3 regions of the Streptococcus sp. SI1 genome follow, and region 2 is predicted to be linked to each of the others. Evidence: predicted binding sites of a transcription regulator. Region 2 holds the regulator's gene; each other region holds the start of a gene.
What was found. Region 2 encodes Rex, which represses fermentation and respiration genes when NADH is low (regulators of the CRP and FNR family bind a similar motif). Its sites were predicted from a motif close to TTGTGAANTANTTCACAA; they were not measured.

Region 1 (4,477 bases), on a different contig from region 2:
CTGTGCTATTATTTTTTACCTAGCACGTACCTACGGACCTGCTTTTGTCCAATCTGTCGTTAGCAAGCGTACTTATGACAAATACATTGGTTGGCTAGATGAAGGCAATCGTTTTGAACGTTTTTTTATCTTTATGATGATTTGGCCCATCAGTCCAGCAGATTTTCTTTGTATGCTAGCCGCCCTTACGAAAATGACTTTTAAAAAATATATGATCATTATCGTCTTGTGCAAGCCTATCACACTTGTCATCTATACTTACGGTTTGACATACATTATCGACTTCTTTTGGCAATTATTTTCAAAATGAAAGACAGAGCAATGCAATTCGCTCTGTCTTTTATAATATTCCTTTTCTTTTTTCTAAAATTAAATCTTTTATAGAAATTAAGACTACCGCTGATAAAATCATAAACATACCGATAAAATCTAATAAATAAAATTGCTCATGCATAAGGAGAAAAGCAAAAAATACCGCCGATATCGGCTCAACCGCCGCTAAAAGGCTAGATTGAACAGGTCCAACTAAACTGGTTCCTTTGAGAAATAGCGTATAAGCGAGGATTGTTCCCACTAAGATAATGCCCACCAAAGCTAGGTATACTTCCATTGACAATTGCCAATGAAAATGTAAGATACCACTAAATGGTGTTAGAGCAAGGCCTGCTAATGTCATCCCCACTCCAATCACCGGAATACTGCCCCACCTTTTTATCAATTGAATTGGAATTAAAATATATAAAGCGTAAGTGAAGGCGGCAAATAATCCCCAGAAAAGCCCTGCTGGCGTTACAGATAAGTGATCGAGCTGTCCATGAGTGGCAATCAAAAAAGGACCTCCAATAGCTAATATCATAGACAACACTTCTGTTATAGTAGGTGCAACCCAATCTTTGAGACAAGTATAAGCAAGAATTCCAACTGGACAGACATATTGCAGAACAGTAGCTGTGCCTGCATTGCTTTCATAAATAGATTTTAAATAAGCAAATTGATTGAGAAAAAGTCCTAATAAAGCAAAAAGCACTAATGACATCATCGCTTCCCGATCTTTTAGCATTTCAAATAGTTTTTTCTGATTGGTTAGTAGCATATACAATACCAAGAGAACTCCTGCAATTAAAAGTCGAATATTCGTTAAAACTAAAACAGGAAATCCATGTACCATTAAGTATTGCCCACTCGTTCCAGACAATCCCCATGCAATCCCTGCCACTAATGTTAACAGTGTTCCTTTGGCTATTTTTGACATTCTACTTCTCCCTTTCATCGTATGATTATAACATAAAACATAAAGAAAAATCAGCCAAGTTTGACTGATTCTTATCTCATCATCAAGAAAATATTTATTCTGGTGACACCAAAATTTTAATCTGTGCCTTGTCCTGGGTCAGTTCGATAAAACCTTCCTGCACAATATCCTCTAGCTTAATCTTCTTGGTCACAAGCTTGTCAGCAGAGAAATACCCCTGCTCCATAAGCTCCAGCACTTTAGGAAAAATATGCCGATAGGCGATAATTCCCTTGAGCGATTTTTCTTGAATCGCAAATTCATTGGGATTGATACTGGCTTCACGTTCCCAGATAGAAACCACCATACATTCTCCAGCCTTGTGGACAGCAGCCAAAGCTTGTCCCAACACAACTGGTACCCCAGTTACTTCATAAGATACATCTGTCCCACCACCAGTCAAGCGCTGAACAGCAGCTACTGCATCCTCGCCTTCTTCTGGTCGCACAACAATCGCCCCAAGCTCCTCTGCCTTTGCTTGGCGCTCTGGAGATAATTCAACAGCATAAATCTTAGAGGCACCAGCTGCTCGCAAAGCTTCAACAATCAAGAGCCCGATTGGTCCTAAACCAAAAACGACTGCGGTATCACCTGCCTTAAGAGCTGACTGACGGACTGCATAAACAGCCACAGCAGCAGGTTCTGTCAAGGCTGCCTGCTCATAGCTAAGGCTGTCTGGAACTTTATGAACAAGCTCCCCATCCAAAACACAGTATTTGGCAAAACCACCATCTGCCGCCAAGCCGACAAAGTTTAGATTGGGATCCAGATTGTAATCCCCGATAAGATTATGCTCGGCTAAAATCGGCTCAACTGTCACTCGGTCACCAACCTTAACCCGTGTCACGGCACTGCCAACCTCAACAATTTCTCCAGCAAACTCATGTCCCAAGGTTACAGGAGCCTTCTGCCCAGAGTAGACATGCTCTGTTTCTGTCGGAATAAAAATAGGTCCATCCAGATATTCATGCAAATCAGTTCCACAGATTCCTGTGAACTTAACCGCAATCTTGACCTGATGCGGTTTGACTTCCGGTACATCCACTTCTTCAATGCGGACATCTTTGGCGCCATACCAACGCGCAGCATTCATTTTTGCCATAAAAATACCTCGCTTTATAATTTGTTAATTTTATTGTAAACCCTTTCAGAAATCTTGTCAAAAGTTTAGCTACATTTTCAAAAAACAGTATACAAAAAAACCAGCCTAACGACTGGTTTTTACTTGTTTCTATAATTTCTCCAACTCTTCATTGAGCAGTTTTTGTGCTACTTGTGGGTTGGCTTGGCCCTTGGTGGCCTTCATCAGCTGGCCGATTAGGGACTTGGCCGCATTCTTGTTGCCGCCTTTATAGTCATTGAGGGCTTTTTCATTGTTGGCAAATACTTCTTGGATAATTGGCAGAAGCTGGGCAGGGTCTGAAATTTGAATCAGGCCTGCTTTCTGCACATACTCTTTAGCAGAGCCACCATTTTTAGCTAGATGGACAAAGACCTTCTTAGCAATCTTAGAGGAAATCGTTCCGTCTGCAATCAGAGCAATCATCTCAGTCAAGTTCTCAGGTGTCAGATCAATCTCAGAGATGGTCTTACCTTCGGCATTGAGGTATTGCGCTACTTCTCCTTGGAGCCAATTAGAGACAGCCTTAGCATCACCTCCTGCGGCAACAGCTGCTTCAAAGAAATCTGACACAGCCTTCGTCGCTGTCAGCTGCTTGGCATCGTAGTCAGACAGACCGTAATCGCCCACATACTTGGCTCGGCGTTCTTTTGGAAAGGCTGGCAGACTGCTACGTACTTGCTCAATCCAAGCATCCTCAATCTCAAAGATAGGCAGATCAGGCTCTGGGAAGTAACGGTAGTCCGCTGAACCTTCCTTAACCCGCATGAGCAGGGTTTCGCCAGTTGCTTCGTCATAACGACGAGTTTCCTGACGGATTTGGCCACCGCTACGTAGGATTTCAGCTTGACGTTTTTCCTCAAAGGCTAGACCCTTGCGAACAAAGTTGAAGGAGTTGAGGTTTTTCAGCTCAGTTTTGGTACCGAACTCTTCCTGACCGTAAGGACGAATGGAAATATTGGCGTCGACCCGCATGGAGCCCTCTTCCATCTTGACATCAGAAATGCCCGTGTACTGGATGATTTCCTTGAGAGCAGTCAGATAGGCATAAGCTTCTTCTGGACTGCGCATATCTGCTTCGGATACAATCTCAATCAGTGGCACTCCTTGGCGGTTGAGGTCCACATAAGAGTAGCCATCACTACCGTGGGTATTCTTTCCAGCATCTTCTTCCAAGTGGGCCCGCTCAATACGGATTTTCTTGGTCGTGCCATCTTCTAGCTCAATTTCAATCCAGCCATTGTAGCCAATTGGCTCATCAAACTGAGAAATTTGATAGGCTTTTGGATTGTCCGGATAGAAGTAATTCTTGCGGTCAAAGTGCATCTTCTGGTGAATATCCATATTCAAGGCCAGAGCAGCCTTGATACCATAGTCAATGACACCCTTGTTCATAACAGGCAGGACACCTGGGAAGGACCAGTCGATGATATTGGTATTAGCATTTGGATCTTCACCGAAGTGAGCTGGAGCCGGTGAGAAAATTTTTGAATTGGTCTTCAATTCAACATGGACTTCCAGTCCGATAACTGTTTCAAAGTTCATTATTTTTCACCTCCAAAGATAACTGGCCGCTGTTTGTGGTAGTCAGTCGTCGCTTCAAATGCTGCGGCGACCTGATAAATGGTCGCTTCATCGAAGTGGTTACCAATCAGCTGCAAGCCGACAGGAAGACCATCTGCAAAACCAGCTGGGATTGAAATGCCCGGTAGGCCAGCCAGATTGACTGGAATAGTCAAAAGGTCAGCTAGATACATGGCCACTGGATCCTGGTTTTGACTACCCAAGTCATAAGCCACAGTTGGTGCAGTTGGGCCTAAGATCAAGTCATATGTTTCAAAAACCTTAGCAAAATCCTGCATAATCAAGGTCCGAACCTGACCAGCTTTCTTGAAGTAAGCATCGTAGTAACCTGATGATAGACTGAAAGTACCCAGCATGATCCGGCGTTTCACCTCTTCACCAAAACCTTCGCTGCGAGATTTGACATAGACATCTTCTAGGTTTTCAATGCCTTCTGCACGGTAGCCATAGCGAATGCCGTCAAAACGCTGCAGGTTAGAGCT
Region 2 (4,477 bases):
GTGACGCGTTCGATGCAGCAAGCTAGCCGTATTTCAGACAAGACAGCGTTCTTCCTGAGTGGAGATTTAATTGAATTTAATACTACAAAAGAAATGTTTCTCAGTCCAATTCATAAAGAAACAGAAGATTACATTACAGGAAAATTTGGCTAGAAAGATGGATGCTACTTTTTGTTAGTTCAGCCAATCACGAGGAATATTAATCCTCTTTATATCTGACGAAAGGAAATTTTATGCTTAGAGTACAATTTGAAGAAGATTTAGCAAAACTCCATAACCAATTCTATGCGATGGGAAATGAAGTGTTATCACAGATTAACCGTACAGTTCGTGCATTTGTGACCCACGATCGTGAATTGGCAAAAGAGGTTATTGAAAAAGATGCAGAAGTAAATGAATATGAAGTAAAGTTGGAGAAAAAGTCTTTAGAAATCATTGCTTTGCAGCAGCCTGTTTCACAAGATTTACGAACTGTTATTACAGTTTTGAAGGCAAGTAGTGATGTGGAAAGAATGGGAGATCATGCCGTTTCCATTGCACAAGCAACGATTCGCATGAAAGGAGAAGTTCGTATTCAATCTGTCGAAGAAGAAATCAGCAAGATGGGACGTGACGTCAAAAATTTTGTGGAAGCAGCACTTGAACTTTACCTTAATGGTGACGTGGATAAGGCTTATGAAGTTGCAGCAATGGATGAGAAAATTAATCAGTATTTTGATGATATTCGAGATCTAGCAACGCAAGAAATTAAGGCTAATCCTGATTTGATCGTTACGGGTCGTGATTACTTCCAAGTAATTTCGTTTTTAGAACGTATTGGCGATTATGCCAAAAATATTTGTGAATGGGTTGTTTATTTTGAAACAGGCAAAATTGTTGAAATGTAAAAGTTAAAATAAAAAATTTGAGATGCTTTCTCAAATTTTTTATTTTAGTCTTCTTTTTCCGAATAAGGATATGAGGAGGTTTTTTATGTATAGTATTTCATTTCAGGAAGATTCTTTATTGCCAAGAGAACGTTTGGTAGCAGAAGGTGCAGAACAATTGAGTAATCAAGAATTATTATCTATTCTTCTCCGAACAGGTAATAAAAAAGAAACTGTTTTTCAAGTTTCCCAACGAATTTTATCAACTATTTCTAGTTTAAATGAGTTACGTAATATGACGCTACAAGAACTACAATCAATCTCTGGAATTGGTCGTATCAAAGCTATTGAGTTGCAAGCTATGGTTGAATTAGGGCAACGAATCAGCAAGGCAAAATTGATTATGCAAGAGCAGATTTTAAGTAGCCAAAAATTAGCGAAAAAAATGCAACAGGAATTAGGACATAAAAAACAGGAACATCTTGTTGCTTTATATCTAGACACTCAAAATAAAATAATTCATCAACAGACTATTTTTATCGGCAGTGTGTCACGCAGTATAGCAGAACCACGTGAAATTTTGCACTATGCTGTGAAACATATGGCGACATCTATTATATTAGTACATAATCATCCCTCAGGAGCGGTACTACCTAGCAAAAACGACGATGAAGTCACCAAACATGTAAGAGAAGCATGTGAGCTAATGGGCTTCATCTTACTGGATCATCTCATCGTCGCTGAGAAAGATTATTATAGTTATCGAGAAGAAACAGAATTGATTTAAAGTTTATTACCAACATAGTCAAAAAGAAGCCGATCTTTAAGACGTGTTTCAAATAAATATTCGAGATACCACTGAACTCCTAGATAAGCGATTTTATCAGTTGTTGCAATAGCTTCAATAGCGTTGTCTTTTGAATCCCGTGTTATGACTTCAATCTTCTTTGCTGAATCTTTGATACTTTTCTAAAATAGAGCCGGATTTAGTGACCAATTTTGGATAGTATACTCAGCAGAAGTGTCTTGCTAGTAATGTTCAATATCTTGATAAAGAGTTCTCCCATTGTGACTTGAAATAATTGTGCATCACGACAAACAGTAAAAATTGGTTTATCCTGCTGGATAGCTTCATGAATTAGGGTTAATTCAAATACATCATGTTCTAAGTGCTATCATCCCTATCAATCGTTTTTCTTCGCCATAAAATTGCGGAGCTACATTTTGCCCATCCGTTAGAATAAGTTTATCAATCATCTGGATGTAGTGGGTGTGCCATATCTGCATCCCAAATTGGTAAAATAACAAGGCTTCCACCAATTTATTTAATATCCTCTACAAATCCTTTTGCAGTATAACTCATCATTGCAAAAGGATTTGGTCTTTCATTTTCTGTAGCTCCGATAATGGGTTTCTTCATGAGTAGTGGTACGCTTTTTTAATGTTCTTTTTTCATAAAGTAGAGTAATGTCTGTAGCTCACTGGTCAAATCAACATATTGAACGACAACATCTTTTGGAACAGTTAAGTGGACAGGTGAAAAACTGAGAATACCTTTTATACCAGCTTCCACAAGAGTAGTTGCAACTTCTTGAGCTTTTGTGCTTGGAACTGTTAAAATAGCTGTTTGTACATTTACGTTTCTTAGTTTATTGTTGATTTGTGAAATACCATAAATAGGAATCCCGTCATTTGTAGTGGTTCCAACTTCAGGATGCTCGTCAATGTCAAATGCCATGACAATCTTCATTTTATTACGTTCATGGAAGCGGTAGTGGAGTAAGGCATGTCCCATATTACCGATACCAACCAACATCACATTGGTAATCGAATGATCATGAAGTAAATCAGCAAAAAAATTCATGAGCTTTTTTACATCATAACCATATCCACGACGCCCCAATTCCCCGAAGTAAGAAAAATCTCGACGGACAGTTGCTGAATCAATTCCGATAGCATCTGCGATTTGCTTTGAATTTGCCTTTTCGATTTTTTCAGAATTAAATCGTTTAAAAATCCGATAATAAAGAGAGAGTCTTTTAGCAGTTGCACGTGGAATAACTGTACTTTTTTCAGATTTCACAAAACCACATCCTTTCAATGACTATTTTATAGAAAGTTTGTGAAAAAATCAACTTATTTGATAAAAATAGAAAAATAGTAGGATAAAATGCAGAAAATTTTTGATTCTGCATTTTATCCTACTCTTACTTTATTACTTCGCTGCTAGTTTAAAAATAAGATTTTAAACTAGGTCATTTTCCTATTGATCTTTCTTGATGAAAATGCCACGTTCTACCAAACTATTCATTAGGAAATAAAATTTTTCCTGAATAATATGATTAGCCTCTGATTTAAAAATATTGACCAAACGAAGTCCTGATTTGTCTGTAATATTGATTTTTACACCCGAAAGCTCTTTATTGATAATGATTTTTAATAGGAAACCATCACCACTATTGGGAACATTTTCTAATAAGCGTGACAATTCATAATTTCCAACTTTTGTTTCAGCGAAAGTGTTATCACGCAAAGTAAATTTTTTTACGTTTTCTCCAAGAGAGTAGCTGTATGGGCAATCTTTTAAGTGAATAGTGGTCTCAAAAGCCATCTATTTATCCTCCTAAAATTTCTTTTAATATTGTGGTAAATTGGTGAACTTCTTCTGAAGTATTTTGTTCTGAAAAGCTAATGCGGATAGATTCCTTTAAACGATTTGAATCACTACCATAAAAAGCTTCAAGAACGTGACTTGGTTCAACTGTACCTGCTGTACAAGCAGATCCGGTTGAAATAGAAATTCCTGCCAAGTCTAAACGCATTAGTAATAAGTCATTAGCCTGTGTAGGAAAGCCAAGATTTACAACATAGGGAAATGTATGAGAAATATTGTTGATATAATAGTCTGTCTCATCCAACTCCGTGAGCAGTTGTGTTTTTAAACTGTCAACATGGTGAATATTTGCTTGATAAGAACTGAGATTTTCTTTTAAAGCTGCAATCATTCCAGCGATAGCTGCTAAATTTTCAGTGCCTGCACGTCTTTTATCTTCTTGATCTCCACCATGTAAAAATTTATCAAATTTCATCTGATTGGCATATAAGAAACCAATGCCTTTAGGACCATGAAATTTATGAGCTGATGCACTCATAAAATCAATTCCTAGTTTTTCAGGATACACAGGTAATTTGCCCATAATTTGTACTGCATCCACATGATAAGCGGTAGGATGATGTTTCAAAACTTCAGCAATTTCTTTGATTGGAAGCAGGTAGCCAGTTTCATTGTTGGCATACATAGTGGAGACAAGTATAGTATCCTCTCTAAGAGCTTCTTTTATCTGCTGAGCTGTGATTTCTCCATTTTGGGGTTGGATATAAGTCGCTTCAAAGCCAAACTTATCTACCAGATATTCAATAGTTGCAAGCACAGAATGATGTTCGATAGCAGTGGTGATAATGTGCTTTCCTTGATCTTGATGGGCTAAGGCATACCCCTTTATGGCTGTATTGTTACTTTCTGTCCCACCTGATGTAAAGATGATATGTTGACTTTTAGTATGAAGTAGATCAGCAAGTTCTTGTCGTTCTTTGCGAAGAATTTTGTTAGC
Region 3 (4,477 bases), on a different contig from region 2:
CCCTTGCGTTAGTAAACCATGTCCAATCGCTAGATTTCCATGCCAAATAACTATGAGTAGCGTGCTATTCACTACTAAAAAGGTCAACGGACTAATCAAGCTAGACAATATTCCTGTTTTTATCTGCCAAGTCTTATAGTTTTCATTGATATTTTGAAATTCATGAATTTCTTTAGTTGTTTGTCCAAAAGCACGGATAACACGCACACCTTGTAATTGTTGACGTGTCATACTGACAATATTATCTGTAATCCGACGAATATTAGCATAAAGTGGGTTGACGAAACGTGACATGATATAAATAATACTAGTTAAGATTACAACCATAAGTAAAAACCAGAATGTAATACTTGGGCTGATCAAAAATGACATAATCATGGAACCAAAAACAATAATCGGCGCACGTAAAAACAGACGAAGAAATTGATTAATACCAGTTTGAATTTGATAAGTATCACTTGTCAAACGAGTAACCAAACTAGATGCTGTCAAGTTATCTCGCTGAGCTTTTGGCAGACGCATGATTTTTTGATATAAATCTTTTGTCAATTGACGCGTAAATCCTACTGCTGCTCTTGAGGAATAATATTGAGCTACGACTGCTACTATAACACCAAGTAATGCCAAGGTAACCAACAAAAAGACCATCGTATAAAGATGCGTGTTATCTTTTTTAGGAATTGCTTGGTCGACAATTCCTGCAATCAACATCGGCACTAATAGCTCAAAACTTGCTTCTAACAATTTAAAAAGCGGTCCGAATAAGGATTCTTTGATATAACCTTTAAAATATTTCAATAAATCTTTCATACAATCTCTTTTCTTATACAAAACTAGTTTTATTGTATCATAATCTAGTATTCTCTACGGTTTGTTAGCGGATATAGTTAAATTTATAATTCCAAAACTACTACTTTTTATGTTATCATGTTGACAAATGTTATCCTCTCATTTTTTGAAAGCAAATAAAAAGAAGAGAAATTTCCCTTCTCTTACTTTTATCCTGAACATATACACGCAAGCAGTCTAATCTGTATAGGTATCTTCATCTCTATTCAGAAACGCATAGGACAAACCAATCAACAGTCCTCCACCAATCCAATTGGCTAAAAATGTGATACTAAAATGCCTTAAGATATTTGAAAGATTGAAAACCTCGATTTGTGTAGCAATTTTATTAAAAGCTACTAAAGAAAATGATGCAAAATTAGCAGCTAAATGCTCATTGGTCAGAAAAACAAACATGTAAATAGCAGAAATAACAATCCAAATTTTTGCAGTCGAATTTTTCAAAAGTAAATAGGACAAAATCGCAATATTCACAAAAATATTTGCGATAATTCCTTCAAAAATAACAAACTGACTAGGACGAGATAATTTATGCTCTGCAATTCCAGCAAGAAAACCATTCGACGTAAGATGAGAAAAAGCACTGGTTTGATTAAAGAGGAAAGCAATAAAAAGAGCACCCACCAAATTAAAAAAAGTACAATACAATAAAATGAGCAAAGCCTTTTTCCAATTTATCTTCTTCAAAAATGTTCCCGCTGTTAAATACATCATATTGGACGTAGTTAATTCAGCGTTTAAAAAAAGAATATAAATCAAACCCCAAGCAAATATAAATGGAAAAACAAAGCGACCAGTCCCTGGAACAAGCCCATTCATAACATCTGCTGCGATCACTCCCGCCGCTGTACTCAATGTTAAAAATGCCCCTGCAAACATCGAACGAATTGCATACTTCGTTTTGCTTTTGTTAAATAACTCTTCTTTTTTGTGACATGAATATTCAATTTTTGCAATAAATAACGATTCTGACATTCTCATCTCCCCTTGTTTTTTGTCATAAAAACGATATGTTCATTATATCACAAACTTTTAGTTATAGGAAGCGTTTTCTTTATAGAGCCATAAAAAATAGGCGAATACACTAATTTCATTGCCGAACAAAAAAGATTGGGATAAAAATCCCAATCTCTCATCTAATTACAAATATTATCGACGACGATTCGCCCACGCAACATCCAAATTTAACACTTCTTGTGTTGTATATTGTTGACGATAAGGATTGTAGACCTTGTTAGATGCTGTAGCGCTAGTTGTTTGCACATTTGGTACATCGTATCGGGTCAAATTATACTGTTGAATCAAATTATTTAGCTTGACGTTATAGCTTGTATCCGTCGCATAGACACCCGTTAAAGCAGCAGTTGCATTCATATAGCTCTTTGTGTTGCTCTTCCAAGCGTACGTGTAGCGACTATGCTTTAAAATTGCTACATAGTCTTGCAAAGATGCAAAATAACTTGGATAAGATCTAAACTCTGCATTGATCTTATAAGTATTTCCTTTCCCATCATCTTCTAGTGTAGCCATTGTTGCTGACTGCCCAGCATATCGGCCTTTGATACCAAATAAATTATGATGAGGAGCAGCTGACAAGACAGACCGGCCAGAATTACTTTCCAGAATTGCCTGTGCAATCATAACCGAAGCGTACAAATTATTCGCTTGCCCCAATTGACGAGCAGTTTCACCAATTTGTGAAATAAATACTTCTGTTTGAGTCAATGGACGTTGGTAAGCTTCATCGTTGGCACTAGCTGGGCGAGCTTGCTTGGACAAAACTACACTAACTAATAAAGCGGTAACCGCTAAAGTCAAAACAATAAAAACTCTTTTTTTCAATTTTTTCTTTCTCATAGTTCATTTCTCCAGTGTAATATATTTTATATTATAGCATAAAATATTCATTACTTAGTTACAATTTAGTGACAGATTCATTATAAAAAACCGAGAAAGTCTTCCCGATTTTTCTTCAATTCCTAAATTTTTTCCAAAATCGCATCCCAAGCCGCATCTAAACCATCTTTGTTTACAGATGAAAAAATAAGAAAATCATCATTTTTATCAAAATCTAACCTTTTTTTAATGACCGATTCGTGCTTGTTCCATTTACTGCGTGGAATTTTGTCTGCTTTTGTAGCTACAACGATGACGGGTATCTCATAGTATTTTAGAAATTCATACATTTGCACATCATCTGCACTTGGCTCATGCCGAAAATCCACTAAACTTACAACTGCTCTGAGATTTTCCCTAGTCGTCAGATACTCCTCAATCATTCTACCCCACTTAGCTCGCTCTGTCTTAGAAACTTTGGCATAGCCATAGCCTGGGACATCCACAAATCGAAGTTGATTGTCAATATTGAAGAAATTCAGCAGCTGCGTTTTCCCTGGCTTACCAGAAGTTCGCGCTAAGTTTTTTCGATTTAACAATGTATTGATAAAAGAAGATTTTCCAACATTGGATCGCCCAGCAAGAGCAATTTCAGGAATCTCATCCTGAGGATAATGAGATTTGTTGGCTGCACTCAACAAAATTTCCGCATTGTGCGTATTAATTTCCATACAACACCTCGCTTAAGCTGTTTCTAAAATCGGTTTATCTGTTCCATCAACTGCTTCCTTGGTAATCCGCACTAATTTCACATTTTCTTGACTTGGAACTTCAAACATGATATCCATCATAGTTTCTTCGATAATTGAACGCAATCCACGAGCACCTGTCTTACGTTCAATGGCCTTATTGGCAATTTCTTGGAGGGCATCATCATCAAACTCTAATGTAACATCATCATAAGAAAGGAGAGTTTGATATTGTTTTACTAGGGCGTTCTTTGGCTCACGAAGAATTCGTACCAAATCCTCAACTGTCAAAGGCTCAAGCGCAGCAAACACTGGTAAACGACCAATCAATTCAGGGATAAGTCCAAATTTTTGAATATCTTCGGAAATAATTTCTTGCATATAAGAACTATTTTCATCAATAGCTTTGTTATTTTGACCAAAACCAATAATCTTTTCACCTAGACGTTGTTTGACAATTTCTTCAATTCCGTCAAAAGCACCGCCAACGATAAAAAGAATATTCTTGGTATCCACTTGAATCATTTCTTGCTGTGGATGTTTGCGACCGCCTTGAGGAGGTACACTAGCTACAGTCCCTTCAATGATTTTAAGCAAAGCTTGCTGAACGCCTTCACCAGACACATCACGAGTAATAGAGACATTTTCGCTTTTCTTTGCAATTTTGTCAATCTCATCTACATAGATAATGCCACGTTCTGCACGCTCAATATTAAAATCTGCAGCTTGCAAGAGTTTTAAGAGAATGTTTTCAACATCTTCTCCGACATATCCAGCTTCTGTCAAAGCCGTTGCATCTGCAATCGCAAAGGGAACATTTAGACTTTTCGCTAAAGTTTGAGCAAGAAAAGTCTTACCAGAACCGGTTGGACCAATCATAAGGATATTGGATTTTTGTAATTCGACATCATCCTCTTCTTCACGATTATCGTGAAAATTGATACGTTTATAGTGATTGTATACAGCAACAGCCAGCGCTCGCTTTGCACGATCTTGCCCTATTACATAGTGATTTAAAATGTTAAGCAATTCTTGTGGTTTTG

Region 1: PCY10_RS09125 (2,3-butanediol dehydrogenase) is a predicted target of Rex. The motif match lies at 2,427-2,444, and genes of this name have one in related genera.
Region 3: PCY10_RS03250 (formate/nitrite transporter family protein) is a predicted target of Rex. The motif match lies at 1,860-1,877, and genes of this name have one in related genera.

What each region holds. Positions count from the first base shown of each region.
Region 1 covers NZ_JAQFJE010000008.1:14,601-19,077, forward strand. Annotated here, with positions in the region: gene PCY10_RS09115 (TVP38/TMEM64 family protein) at 1-310, shown strand, start outside; gene PCY10_RS09120 (DMT family transporter) at 341-1,252, opposite strand; gene PCY10_RS09125 (2,3-butanediol dehydrogenase) at 1,347-2,393, opposite strand; gene gatB (Asp-tRNA(Asn)/Glu-tRNA(Gln) amidotransferase subunit GatB) at 2,523-3,956, opposite strand; gene gatA (Asp-tRNA(Asn)/Glu-tRNA(Gln) amidotransferase subunit GatA) at 3,956-4,477, opposite strand, start outside.
Region 2 covers NZ_JAQFJE010000001.1:245,257-249,733, forward strand. Annotated here, with positions in the region: gene pstB (phosphate ABC transporter ATP-binding protein PstB) at 1-153, shown strand, start outside; gene phoU (phosphate signaling complex protein PhoU) at 234-887, shown strand; gene radC (DNA repair protein RadC) at 973-1,653, shown strand; partial or broken gene PCY10_RS09660 (gamma-glutamyl-gamma-aminobutyrate hydrolase family protein) at 1,650-2,286, opposite strand; gene PCY10_RS01265 (redox-sensing transcriptional repressor Rex) at 2,305-2,949, opposite strand; gene PCY10_RS01270 (DUF1831 domain-containing protein) at 3,130-3,477, opposite strand; gene PCY10_RS01275 (cysteine desulfurase family protein) at 3,482-4,477, opposite strand, start outside.
Region 3 covers NZ_JAQFJE010000002.1:216,104-220,580, forward strand. Annotated here, with positions in the region: gene PCY10_RS03245 (ABC transporter ATP-binding protein) at 1-810, opposite strand, end outside; gene PCY10_RS03250 (formate/nitrite transporter family protein) at 1,027-1,824, opposite strand; gene PCY10_RS03255 (glucosaminidase domain-containing protein) at 1,999-2,706, opposite strand; gene yihA (ribosome biogenesis GTP-binding protein YihA/YsxC) at 2,829-3,416, opposite strand; gene clpX (ATP-dependent Clp protease ATP-binding subunit ClpX) at 3,429-4,477, opposite strand, start outside.